Pontiella desulfatans: one gene and its partner. Each later gene encodes a partner of the first gene's protein in a complex. Links are inferred from orthologs where the notes say so. Each region holds a gene or a part of one and is shown in the gene's direction. Other genes may lie near its edges.

Region 1 (7,762 bases):
GAAGACGAGAAGAAGAAGTAGAACGTTCAACTTCGAACTCTGAACATCTTAAGGTGTTCAGGGTTGGCAGTTCGGAGTTCGATGTTCGAAGTTCAATTTATTAGTGGCGGGCGACCGCTGAAAATCTAAAACCTAACAAGGAGAGATAGTTCCATGAAGATTAAACCATTGGGTGAACGCGTACTGGTTGAGCCGGTGAAAGAAGAAGAAGCTGTTAAGGGCGGTATCATCATTCCCGACAGCGCCAAGGAAAAACCGCAGGAAGGCAAAGTGATTGCCGTCGGCACCGGCAAGATCGATAAGGACGGCAAGAAAGTCCCTTTCAATGTCAAGGTTGGCGATATCGTGCTGATGCCGAAATACGGAGGAACCGAAGTCAAGGTTGACGGCAAGGAATATCAGATCATGCGCGAAGACGATATCCTCGCGGTAATTGGATAAATCAAAATTCTAATTTCCAATACCTAAATTCTAAACAAATCCAAAAGGCCAATTTCCAATGTTCGGAAACAAGGGTCTTGGATTTTGAGCTTAGTGATTGGGATTTGTTAATCGACGAAGGAGATTAAGATTATGGCTAAACAGATTGTATTTGATGTAGAAGCTCGCGACGCGCTGTTGCGCGGTGTTGAAAAGCTGAGCAACGCAGTGAAGGTTACCCTCGGCCCGAAAGGCCGCAACGTGATTCTCGATAAGAAATTCGGTTCCCCGACCGTCACCAAGGACGGCGTTTCCGTTGCGAAGGAAATCGAACTCGAAGACCCCTTCGAAAACATGGGCGCGCAGATGGTTAAGGAAGTGGCCTCCAAGACTTCCGACATCGCCGGCGACGGCACCACCACGGCAACCGTTCTGGCTGAAGCGATTTATCGCGAAGGCCTCAAGAACGTGACCGCCGGCGCCAACCCGATGAGTCTCAAGCGCGGCATCGACAAAGCCGTCGAAGCCATGGTTGTCCAGCTCGGCAAGCTCAGCAAGACGGTCAAGACCAGCGAAGAGGTTGCCCAGGTCGGCACCATCTCGGCCAACGGCGACGAAACCATCGGTAAGATCATTGCCGAAGCCATGGAAAAGGTCGGGAAGGACGGCACCATCACGGTTGAAGAAGCCAAGTCCATCGAGACCAGCCTCGACGTGGTTGAAGGCATGCAGTTCGACAAGGGCTATCTTTCCCCCTATTTCGTGACCGACGCCAATACCATGGAAGCGGTTATGGAAGATCCCTACATCCTGCTCTTCGAAAAGAAGGTTTCCAACCTGCAGGACATGTTGCCGTTGCTCCAGAACGTGGCAAAGACCGGCAAGCCGTTCATGATCATCGCCGAAGACATCGAAGGCGAAGCACTCGCTACGTTGGTGGTCAACAAGCTGCGCGGCACCCTGAACGTCTGCGCTGTTAAGGCGCCCGGCTTCGGCGACCGTCGCAAGGCCATCATGGAAGACCTCGCGGTCCTGACCGGCGGCAAGTTCATCACCGAAGACCTCGGTATCAAGCTCGAAACCGTATCCATCGACGACCTCGGTTCCGCCAAGCGCATCACCGTGGGCAAGGATGACACGACCATCGTTGAAGGTGGCGGAAAGGTTGCCGCCATCAAGGCGCGCATCGACCTGATCCGTCGCCAGATCGAAGAAACCTCCTCCGACTACGATCGCGAAAAACTGCAGGAACGTCTGGCCAAGTTGGCTGGTGGTGTTGCGGTCATCAACGTTGGCGCGGCTACCGAAGCTGAAATGAAGGAAAAGAAAGCCCGTGTTGAAGACGCACTGCACGCCACCCGCGCCGCAGTTGCCGAAGGCATTGTTCCCGGTGGTGGCGTTGCCCTGATCCGTGTTCAGAAAGCGATCGACAAAATTGACGTTGAAGGCGATGAAAAGATCGGTGCAGACATTGTTCGCAAGGCGATCGAAGCACCGCTTCGCCAGTTGGTGGCCAATGCCGGTGAAGAAGGTGCCATCGTGGTGCAGGAAGTCAAAAAGAGCAAGCAGAGCATGGGCTACAACGTGGCGACCGGTGAATATGTCGATATGATCGCCGCAGGCATCATCGACCCGGCCATGGTCACGCGTTCTGCCCTGCAGTTCGCGGCCTCCATCTCCGGCCTGCTGCTGACCACCGAAGCGATGATCACCGACCTGCCGGAAAAGGCAGCCCCTGCAATGCCCGACATGGGCGGCATGGGCGGTATGGGCGGCATGATGTAGGAAAAAAACGTTGGAGTGCTGCGGCTCGCAGCCGCTTTTAAAAGCGCAGTCGAGCCTGCGCACTCCAAGGTGCATATCCGCTCCCTTCCAGGGGAGCGGATTTTGTTGTAAATGGCGTTTGACGCCAAGGGGTTGGGTGCTATACTACGCGCCGATTTTTTTTACATTTATTAGAATTCCGTTTAAACGGAATAAGGCAAAGCACTTGCGCGGAGCAAACTATATATGAACATGGAATACTTGAGCACAGCCGAAGAAAAGATCCCGAATACCCCGATGTTGGTCAACCTGATTTCCTACCGTACCCGCCAGCTGAACAGCGGTGCACGCCCGATGGTGAAGAAAGACCATCCGGAAATGGATAACCACGATCTGGTGCTGAAAGAGATTGCCAACGGTCTGCTGACTGCGGAAATGAACTTCACCCAGGAAGAGTCGGAAGTTCCCGGTCTCGACTTCGACGCTTCAATCCTCCTCTAGAGGGAAGCTCGAAATTCGAATCTCAAAAGCCCAAGGCATCCCTGTTTTGGGCTTTTTGCTTTTGTGGTTTTTGAATTGGGTTAGAATTCCGTGCTTCGGATTTTGAATTTGGTTTCTCTATGGCGGGTAAAAACAAAAAGAAAAAGAACGATCCTGGTGCAGGGGTGCTGGCCACCAACCGCAAGGCGCTGCGCGATTTCCATATCCTGGAAAAGATCGAGGCGGGGATTGTACTGTCCGGCACCGAGGTGAAATCGGTCAAGCAGGGGCATGTCAGCATCCAGGAGGGCTACGTCCAGGTCGATGATCATATGGAAGCCTATCTGGTGGGCTGCACCATCCAGCCCTACGACCACGGCAATATCTTCAATCATGACCAGACGCGCGCTCGCAAGCTGCTCCTTCATCGCAAGGAGATCGAACGGCTATATGGAAAAATCCGCGAAAAGGGGCTGACCATTGTTCCGTTGAAAGTCTACCTGGTGCGCGGAAAGGTCAAGATCCGGATTGGGCTGGCCAAGGGCAAGAATGTGGTCGATAAGCGGGAAACGCTCAAAAAACGTGAATCCGATCGCGACTCGCAGCGCGCCATGCGCAATCACAACAGTCAGTAGGGAAAAGCAGGTGCCACCCCTTCAGGGGGCTGGCAACCTGAAGGGATGGGCCTCCTCCCGACGAGCGGGGCGTTTGTGTCGGAGTTCCCCTATGAAAGGGGGGCTTTGGAAACTCCCTCGCCGGTTTTACATGTTCCCGGTCGCAGGAATGCCACCATTTTTCCGCGGGTGAATATCTTACTTGCATAAGTGTGATATTGAGACCTGCCCTTGCTGGCTGTGATCTAGCGGGTTTTCACACTTATGCAAGTATGATGTTTGTCTTGGTTCCTGTAACTGCATCCCCATGGGGCGCCGTTCCCTATCTGATGGTTCCGTGGCGCCGGTGTGCCCGTGTTGGTTTTCGAAAGCAAGGCTTCCCTCGCTCAAGTAGCGCAAGGCTTGCGTCGGCTGCCACCGGAGCGGGAGCAGTCTCCGGACAGCACGTCCAACGAGTCGATCCGGAGATGGACGGCGTGGTCGTCCGGGATCCCCGTTGGGCAAGTCGGGTGGCAGGTTCCTTGTTACAGCTGTTTGACGGAGTCCCGCGTGATCAGCTCGGATGGGATGACGAGCTTGCGGAGCGGGGCGTTGGGGTCGCCGATGCGCCGAAGGATGGTTTTTGCACCTTCCACGCCCATTTGTTTCCGGTCGATTCGGATGGTGGTGAGCGGCGGGTGGGTTTTTTTTGAAAATTCGGTGTCGTCGAAGCCGGTAATGCTGATTTGTTCGGGGACGTTGATTCCGACGGCAAGCAGCTTGTTCATAATGTCGGCGGCCATGTCGTCGTTCACGGTGCAAATGGCCGTAACAGGATCGTTTCCGTTGATGCGGGTAATAATTTCCTGGGTGGCCTGGTCGTTGGTCTTGACCTTAAGCACTTCCGTTTCCAGTCCGAGCCGGCGGGTTTCGGCTTCGAATCCCATGCAACGTGAGATTTCGTTATAGTTGTCGAATGCATGCCGGAGCATCAGCATGTGCTTGTGCCCCTGTTTGTGGAGGTAGGAGACCATGTCGATCATGGCGCGGAAGCCATCGGATGTGACGGAATCGACGGAAACCCCGGAGATGTCGGTGTCGAGCAGCAGGAAGGGGAGGTTGACCTCGCTCAGTTTCTGTTTAAATTCCTCGGGGCAGCCTCCCATCAGGATGACGCCGTCGACGTTGCCTTCGCGGATAAACTTGGGTAGTTCTTCTTGCTGGGTCGAGATGTCGTATCCGGCCAGCAACAGGTTTTGGTTGGCCAGGGTGAGTTCTTCTTCGAGCCCTTCCATGATTTCTGCGTAGAATACGTTGCGGAAAATGTGCGCGCAGGAAGGATAGAAGAGGATGCCGATGCTTTCGGTCTTGCGGCTGCGGAGGTTGCGGCCGGCGGCGCTGGGGAAATAGTTTAGTTTCTTGCACGCTTCGCGCACCCGCTTCTGGGTGGCCTTGCCGATCCTCCCGCGGTCGTTGAGCACGCACGATACGGTGGCGATGGAACATTTGGCTTCGTGGGCAACGTCTTTGATATTCGCGGGTTTTGTGCTCATGGTGATTTCCTGTTGATCTCGTTATTTCGCCAAATATGGGTTGGTAAACAGGTTTTATCAAACCGAAAAAACGTTTTTCACCGTTGATCTGGTTGGCGGCAGTAGTAAAAAATACTAGTGCAAGGGTTGACAGAATCTAATCGCCAGCTAATGTGTGACCATTATACATGGGGTTTTAGGAGGAAGAACCGTGTTAAGAGGATTGCGCATTATAGGATTGGTTGTGTTTGCCTTGTTGGTGGGTTTGGCCGCCAACACGTTATGGAAAATGCACGAAAGTGGCGAATTGCTGGACCAATACAACAGCCGCCGCAAAGCGAACATCACGATGTTGGCTTTCTCCGTTGTTGCGGTTGCGGCCCTGGGTGGTTTCGAGCTGTCGCATATCAGGAATCTTTCCAATAGGCGTCATTATGGAAGAAGGCGCTTCCATGATGAAAAGGAAGAGGTGACCGATGGGCTGGATTCCACTTCCATCTACGCCGCACCGAAAACCATGGATGATTGGCAGGGGCGGCGAACGCGTACTCCGAAATCGCGCCATGCCCCGCCGAAGGAGATGATTGGCCTGTGGATGGGCATGTTGCGCATTTGCTGTATCGTTATGCCTTTGGTCTACATCGGCTTGCTTGCCCGCAGTTTGCTCAAGCGGGTTGAAATGGCGGAATTTGCATGGCTGCTGCCCGCGCTGTTTGGCGGATTGGTCATCATTTCGATCGTTGCGGCGGTCGGATTGTTCGGAAAGAAGACCTGGGGTGTTGGATTGGGCTATTTCCTCGCCATCTGCAATCTCATGGTATTTCCCTTTGGTACGGCCATGGGGCTGTTCCTTTTGCTGGGGCTGGTGGGGGCATCGGCGGAATTTGCCGCCCCCGAACGCGAGAAACGCCGCAAGGCCCGCCGCAAGGCGCAGGCCGCATTGGTTTAGCGCCGGGCTGCGCATCTCAAACCTTTTCACGGTGGATATTCCACCGTACTTTTCCATGTTAATTTCCTTTCTGTTCGCTCCCTCCCATGGTTATGTTTACCCTTTTATTCTTATGAAGGGGAACACGCATGCCGAAGTTGAAGAACTTGATTCAAGTAATGGGATTTAAGGGAAAAGCCAAACACTATGCCTATGAGGTTGTCGGTTATGATATTGGCAATGGTCAGAAGGCATTTTTGGCGGACTGGAAACACCCCGCCATGGTGCTGGAGGGCATAAGTTCCGGCCTTGTTGATGGATATCGGGAATTTGTCAAGGAAGGCGACTTTTGCATTGATATCGGTGCACATTGCGGCGATACGACAGTGCCGATGGGAATTGCGGCGGGGAAGGCAGGTTGCGTTCTTGCGTTGGAACCCAATCCCTACGTCTACCACGTTCTGGAAAAATCAATTCGTGCCAATTCCGGTTTGGTCAATATCAAGACCATCATGGCTGCTGCCGGGGCGCAAGAGGGTTTCATGGAGTTTGAATATTCCGACCCGGGATTCTGCAACGGGGGACGACACGAGGGGATTTCGGCTCTAAAGCACGGGCATGCGTACAAGCTGGAGGTTTTTGCCGTAAACCTTCAAAACGAGCTTCGGTCTGACTTTGCCGAATATCTTCCCAAGCTGAGTTTCATCAAGACGGATGCGGAGGGTTACGATCTCTATGTCCTGCGGTCGATCGAGGAAATCATCCGAGAGTTCAGGCCCGTAGTGAAGACCGAGATTTTCAAGAAAACAAGCAAGCAGTATCGGGCGGATGTCCTGGAGTTCTTCCGTCAGATGAACTACACGGTTCGCAGGGTTGTGGAGGAGCCGCTGGTGGCCGGCGATGAACTCACCACGGAAAACCTTGCGGCAGGAACGCATTACGACATTATTGCTTTGCCCAATTAGCGCCGGGCTTCCTTGAACTGGGCTTCAATCTCGGGCGTCGGTTTTTTCCCGAGCAGGCTGACCAGCACGATCAGCAGAACCGATGCGGCAAAGCCCGGAACGATTTCGTAGAGATCGAACAAACCACCCTTCAACTGCTTCCAAACCAATACCGTGATCCCTCCGCCGATGATGCCGGCAATGGCGCCGTCGCGCGTCATGCGCTTCCAGTAGAGCGAGATGAGCACCAGCGGCCCGAAGGTGGCGCCGAAGCCCGCCCAGGCGTAGGAGACGAGATCGAGCACGCTGCTGTCGGGTTTGAGGGCGATGGCGCAGGCCACTGCCGCCACGCCGATCACCGTTCCCCGGCTCACCCAGACCAGCTCTTTGTCGGAGGCGGAGGGGCGGATGATGACCCGGTAGAGGTCTTCCGTCAGGGCGGATGAGGTGACGAGCAACTGCGAGTCGGCCGTGCTCATGATGGCCGCCAGTACCGCCGCGAGTAGGATGCCGCCGACGATGGGGTGGGTCAATTGGTCGACCAGGATCATGAACACCTTTTCCGAGTCGGAGTCCGAGAGCGTTTCCGGCAGGAAGATCCTGCCGGCCAGGCCGACGAGTACCGCGCAGGCCAGGCTGACGATCACCCAGATCATGGCGATCCGGCGCGCGGGTTTGATTTCGTCCGGCGAGCGGATGGCCATGAAGCGGGTCAGGATGTGGGGCTGGCCGAAATAGCCCATGCCCCAGGCCATCAGCGAGACCACGGCGATGGTTTTAAGCGGTTCCCCTCTGCCGTTGGTGAAAACATTCAGGAACCCGGCATCGACTTCCCGCAAGGCATGGGCGGATTCGGCGAAACCGCCGGTGGCGTGCAGGGCCAGCATTGGAACCGTGATGATGGCGAAAAACATGATGATGCCCTGGAAAAAGTCCGTCCAGCTCACCGCCATGAAGCCGCCCAGCGCGGTGTAGGAAATAATCACCACCACACCAATGAGCAGCGCGCTGTGGTAGGGCAGACCGAAGATCGATTCGAACAGTTTGGCGCCGGCCACGAAGCCGGAGGCGGTGTAGATCAGGAAAAAGACGAGAATGAAT
Region 2 (2,960 bases), on another replicon or contig:
GTGAAATGGTCGATCTTGCTGCCCAATTCCGGGCCGGCTATCACGGAAACATATTTCGCCAAATCATCCCGATACCAATCTTTCAGCAAGGCCACCGCCTGGGTTTGGGAGATGACAATGGCATCTGAGGTTTTCTGGATGCGTGCCAGTGCCTTTTCAACCCCGTGGAATGGAGGTGGATCGGGCATGTTTTGGTCGATGTCTGCGTTGAGCTCGACGCTCCAGGCGTGCGCTTCCGCCAGTAATTGACTGCCCGTGCGCTCGGCTTCGGCTTTAAGGGTGGCGTTGCTGAGGGGCAAGCCGGAGTCGCAATATACATGCAGGTCGGTTGGGTCGGGCAGCTTCGCATGGTCACGCGCTTCCGGCCAGTCATTGAGTAGCTCGAAGGTTTTGCAGAGGCCGAGGAAGCGGTTGAGGCCCCGGTAGGTGGAATAGAGATAGGTGAATTCCGCCGCCGCACGCACCTGCGGTTCAATCGCCTCCAGCCCCCAGTGCCGTATGATCGCCGGGTGGAAATGGTCCTTTTGCTTGGCTTCCATCGTGTCGAACACGCAGCCATCGGAGTCGATGCCGACAAAGGTTTCGAAGCGGGGCAGGAAATTGATCAGGTCGTCTTTTGTGAATTCTTTCATGAATGTAGTCCAAATTGGACGCAAACAGTAGGTTGGTGCGGTGCGGCGGGTCAAGCTTTCTGGTCGCGCAGGAGAATCCCTCGGCATACGGTGCCACGGAAATAGCCACGGCCGTGGCCGTTTCCGTGGCCTCTAATGATGTGTTTTGCAATTTTTTTTATGGAATCCGTTCAATCCGTCCGCTACATTCCGCATCTATATTCACTAATCCGAATAAACGAATAGAGGTATCTTATGAGCAAAATCCGAGTAGACCACGTTTTTACATCCGAATCCGTTTCCGAAGGGCATCCCGATAAGGTATGCGACCAGATTTCCGACGCCATTCTTGACGCTTGCCTTGCGGAGGATTCCAAGAGCCGTGTGGCGTGCGAAACGCTGACCACCACCAACCTCGTGGTCAACGCCGGCGAAATCACCTGTGCCGGTTGGGATAACATTGATCCCGAAGCAATTGCGCGCGATGTTTGCCGCGATATCGGCTACGACCGCGAAGAGCTGGAGTTCTGTTCCGAGACCTTCGAATACATCAACCGCCTGCACGGGCAGTCGCCCGATATCTCCCAGGGTGTGACCGAAGGCGAGGGCCTTTTTGCCGAGCAGGGCGCCGGCGACCAGGGCATGATGTTCGGCTATGCGTCCAACGCCACCGAAGAGCTGATGCCGGCGCCGTTGGCCTTTAGCCATCGCCTCCTCGACGAGCTCCAGAAGATCCGCAAGGCAGGAACCATCCCGTATCTTCGCCCCGACTCCAAGTCGCAGGTTTCCATTAAGCACGTCGATGGCAAACCGGTTTCGATTGAAACCATTGTAATCTCGCATCAGACCGACGATGTGTCGCTGGAGCAGATTCGCGAAGACCTGATCAAGGTGTGCAAGGATGTGCTCGCCCCGACCGGGCTGCTGAAGGACGATACCGAATATTTCATCAATCCGACCGGCAAGTTCGTGATTGGCGGCCCCCACGGGGACGCCGGGCTGACCGGGCGCAAGATCATCGTCGATACCTACGGCGGCGTTGGCAGCCATGGCGGCGGGGCTTTCTCGGGCAAGGATCCGTCCAAGGTGGACCGTTCGGCAGCCTACTATTCCCGCTATGCGGCGAAAAACATCGTTGCCGCCGGCCTGGCCGATAAATGTGAAATCCAGGTGGCCTATGCCATCGGTGTTCCGAAGCCGTTGAGCATCAACGTCGATACCTACGGCAGCGGCACAGTGGACGATCATTTGATCGAGGAAGTGCTCAAATCCGGCGAAATCTTCGATTTCCGCCCGAGCGCGTTGATTGCCGATCTTGGCCTGATGACCCCGAGCGGATGGAGCTATCGCGACTCCGCGGCCTATGGCCACTTCGGCCGTCCGCAATTCCCATGGGAAAAGACCGACAAGATCGAGGCCCTCCGCAAGGCCCTAAACCTTTAAGCGTAGGCTTATTGGTTTGGAGAATGCGCGCTTCCTGCCGCCGGCGGGAGGCGCGCTTTTTTATGTGTACGAGTCCTTCCTTGAAGAATTTAAGGTTTTGGGTATAGTGCGCACACATTTTTTTAGCACTGCACCAATCTATGTCGAATAAACGCAAAATCGAGAACCTGGAAACCTATATGCTGTCCGTGTTGGATGGCACGGAAAAGGGCAAGTGGCCAACCACGCTACGGATCCTTCTAAAGGGATTATCGCTCCTGTTCTCCGTGATCGTCCAAGTGCGCCTGATGCTCTACAAGCACCGCATCATCCGCCCGAATACGCTGGGTTGCCAGGTGATCAGCGTGGGCAACCTGACGGTTGGCGGAACCGGCAAGACCCCGGTGGTGGAGGTGTTCGCCCGCAACCTTCAGCAGCAGGGGCGCAAGGTGGCCATTCTTAGCCGGGGATACAAGAGCAAGGAAATGTCGTTCCGCGAAAAGATGATCCAGCGCATCACCACCGGAAAGATCGAAACCCCGCCGCGCGTGGTTTCCGATGGCAAGCGGTTGCTGCTCGATTCCTGGACGGCGGGCGACGAACCCTACATGCTCGCCTCCAACCTGCCCAACGTGGCGGTCGTGGTCGACAAGGACCGCGTCAAGGCCGGGAAATACGCCATCAAGGAGCTCGGTTGCGACACGCTGATTCTCGACGATGGTTTCCAGTATCTCAAACTCGGGCATCGTCTCGATATCGCCCTTGTGGACCGCACCAATCCCTTTGGCGGCGGGCATCTCTTGCCACGGGGGTTGCTGCGCGAACCGATGCGCAACATCAAGCGCGCCGGCTTCATCTTCATTACCAAGTGCGGGGAAGAGGGCGAGCCGGAACTAAAGGAACAGCTGCGCCGCATGAACCCGGTGG

Evidence for each region. Proteins that work in one complex are often made in the same cells at the same time.
Region 2: the proteins of groL (region 1) and metK are in contact, whole or in part, in a cryo-EM structure (PDB 8P4O), measured with the Escherichia coli proteins. The link is inferred for Pontiella desulfatans from one-to-one orthologs.

Annotation. Positions count from the first base shown.
Region 1 is NZ_CAAHFG010000002.1:1,207,225-1,214,986, forward strand. What follows is about bases 1-2,887. They hold groL (chaperonin GroEL), read left to right. Parts: upstream 1-570; coding sequence 571-2,205; downstream 2,206-2,887. Other genes in these bases: dnaK (molecular chaperone DnaK), read left to right, coding at 1-21; groES (co-chaperone GroES), read left to right, coding at 154-441; E9954_RS20510 (DNA-directed RNA polymerase subunit omega), read left to right, coding at 2,431-2,685; smpB (SsrA-binding protein SmpB), read left to right, coding at 2,805-2,887. Also shown: more of smpB, read left to right, coding at 2,888-3,299; E9954_RS20520 (LacI family DNA-binding transcriptional regulator), read right to left, coding at 3,803-4,810; E9954_RS20525 (hypothetical protein), read left to right, coding at 5,034-5,738; E9954_RS20530 (FkbM family methyltransferase), read left to right, coding at 5,867-6,682; sodium/proline symporter PutP, read right to left, coding at 6,679-7,762.
Region 2 is NZ_CAAHFG010000001.1:2,709,667-2,712,626, reverse strand. It holds metK (methionine adenosyltransferase), read left to right. Parts: upstream 1-866; coding sequence 867-2,054; downstream 2,055-2,960. Other genes in the region: lpxK (tetraacyldisaccharide 4'-kinase), read left to right, coding at 2,195-2,960; E9954_RS09480 (HAD family hydrolase), read right to left, coding at 1-632. UniProt on the Escherichia coli protein: Catalyzes the formation of S-adenosylmethionine (AdoMet) from methionine and ATP.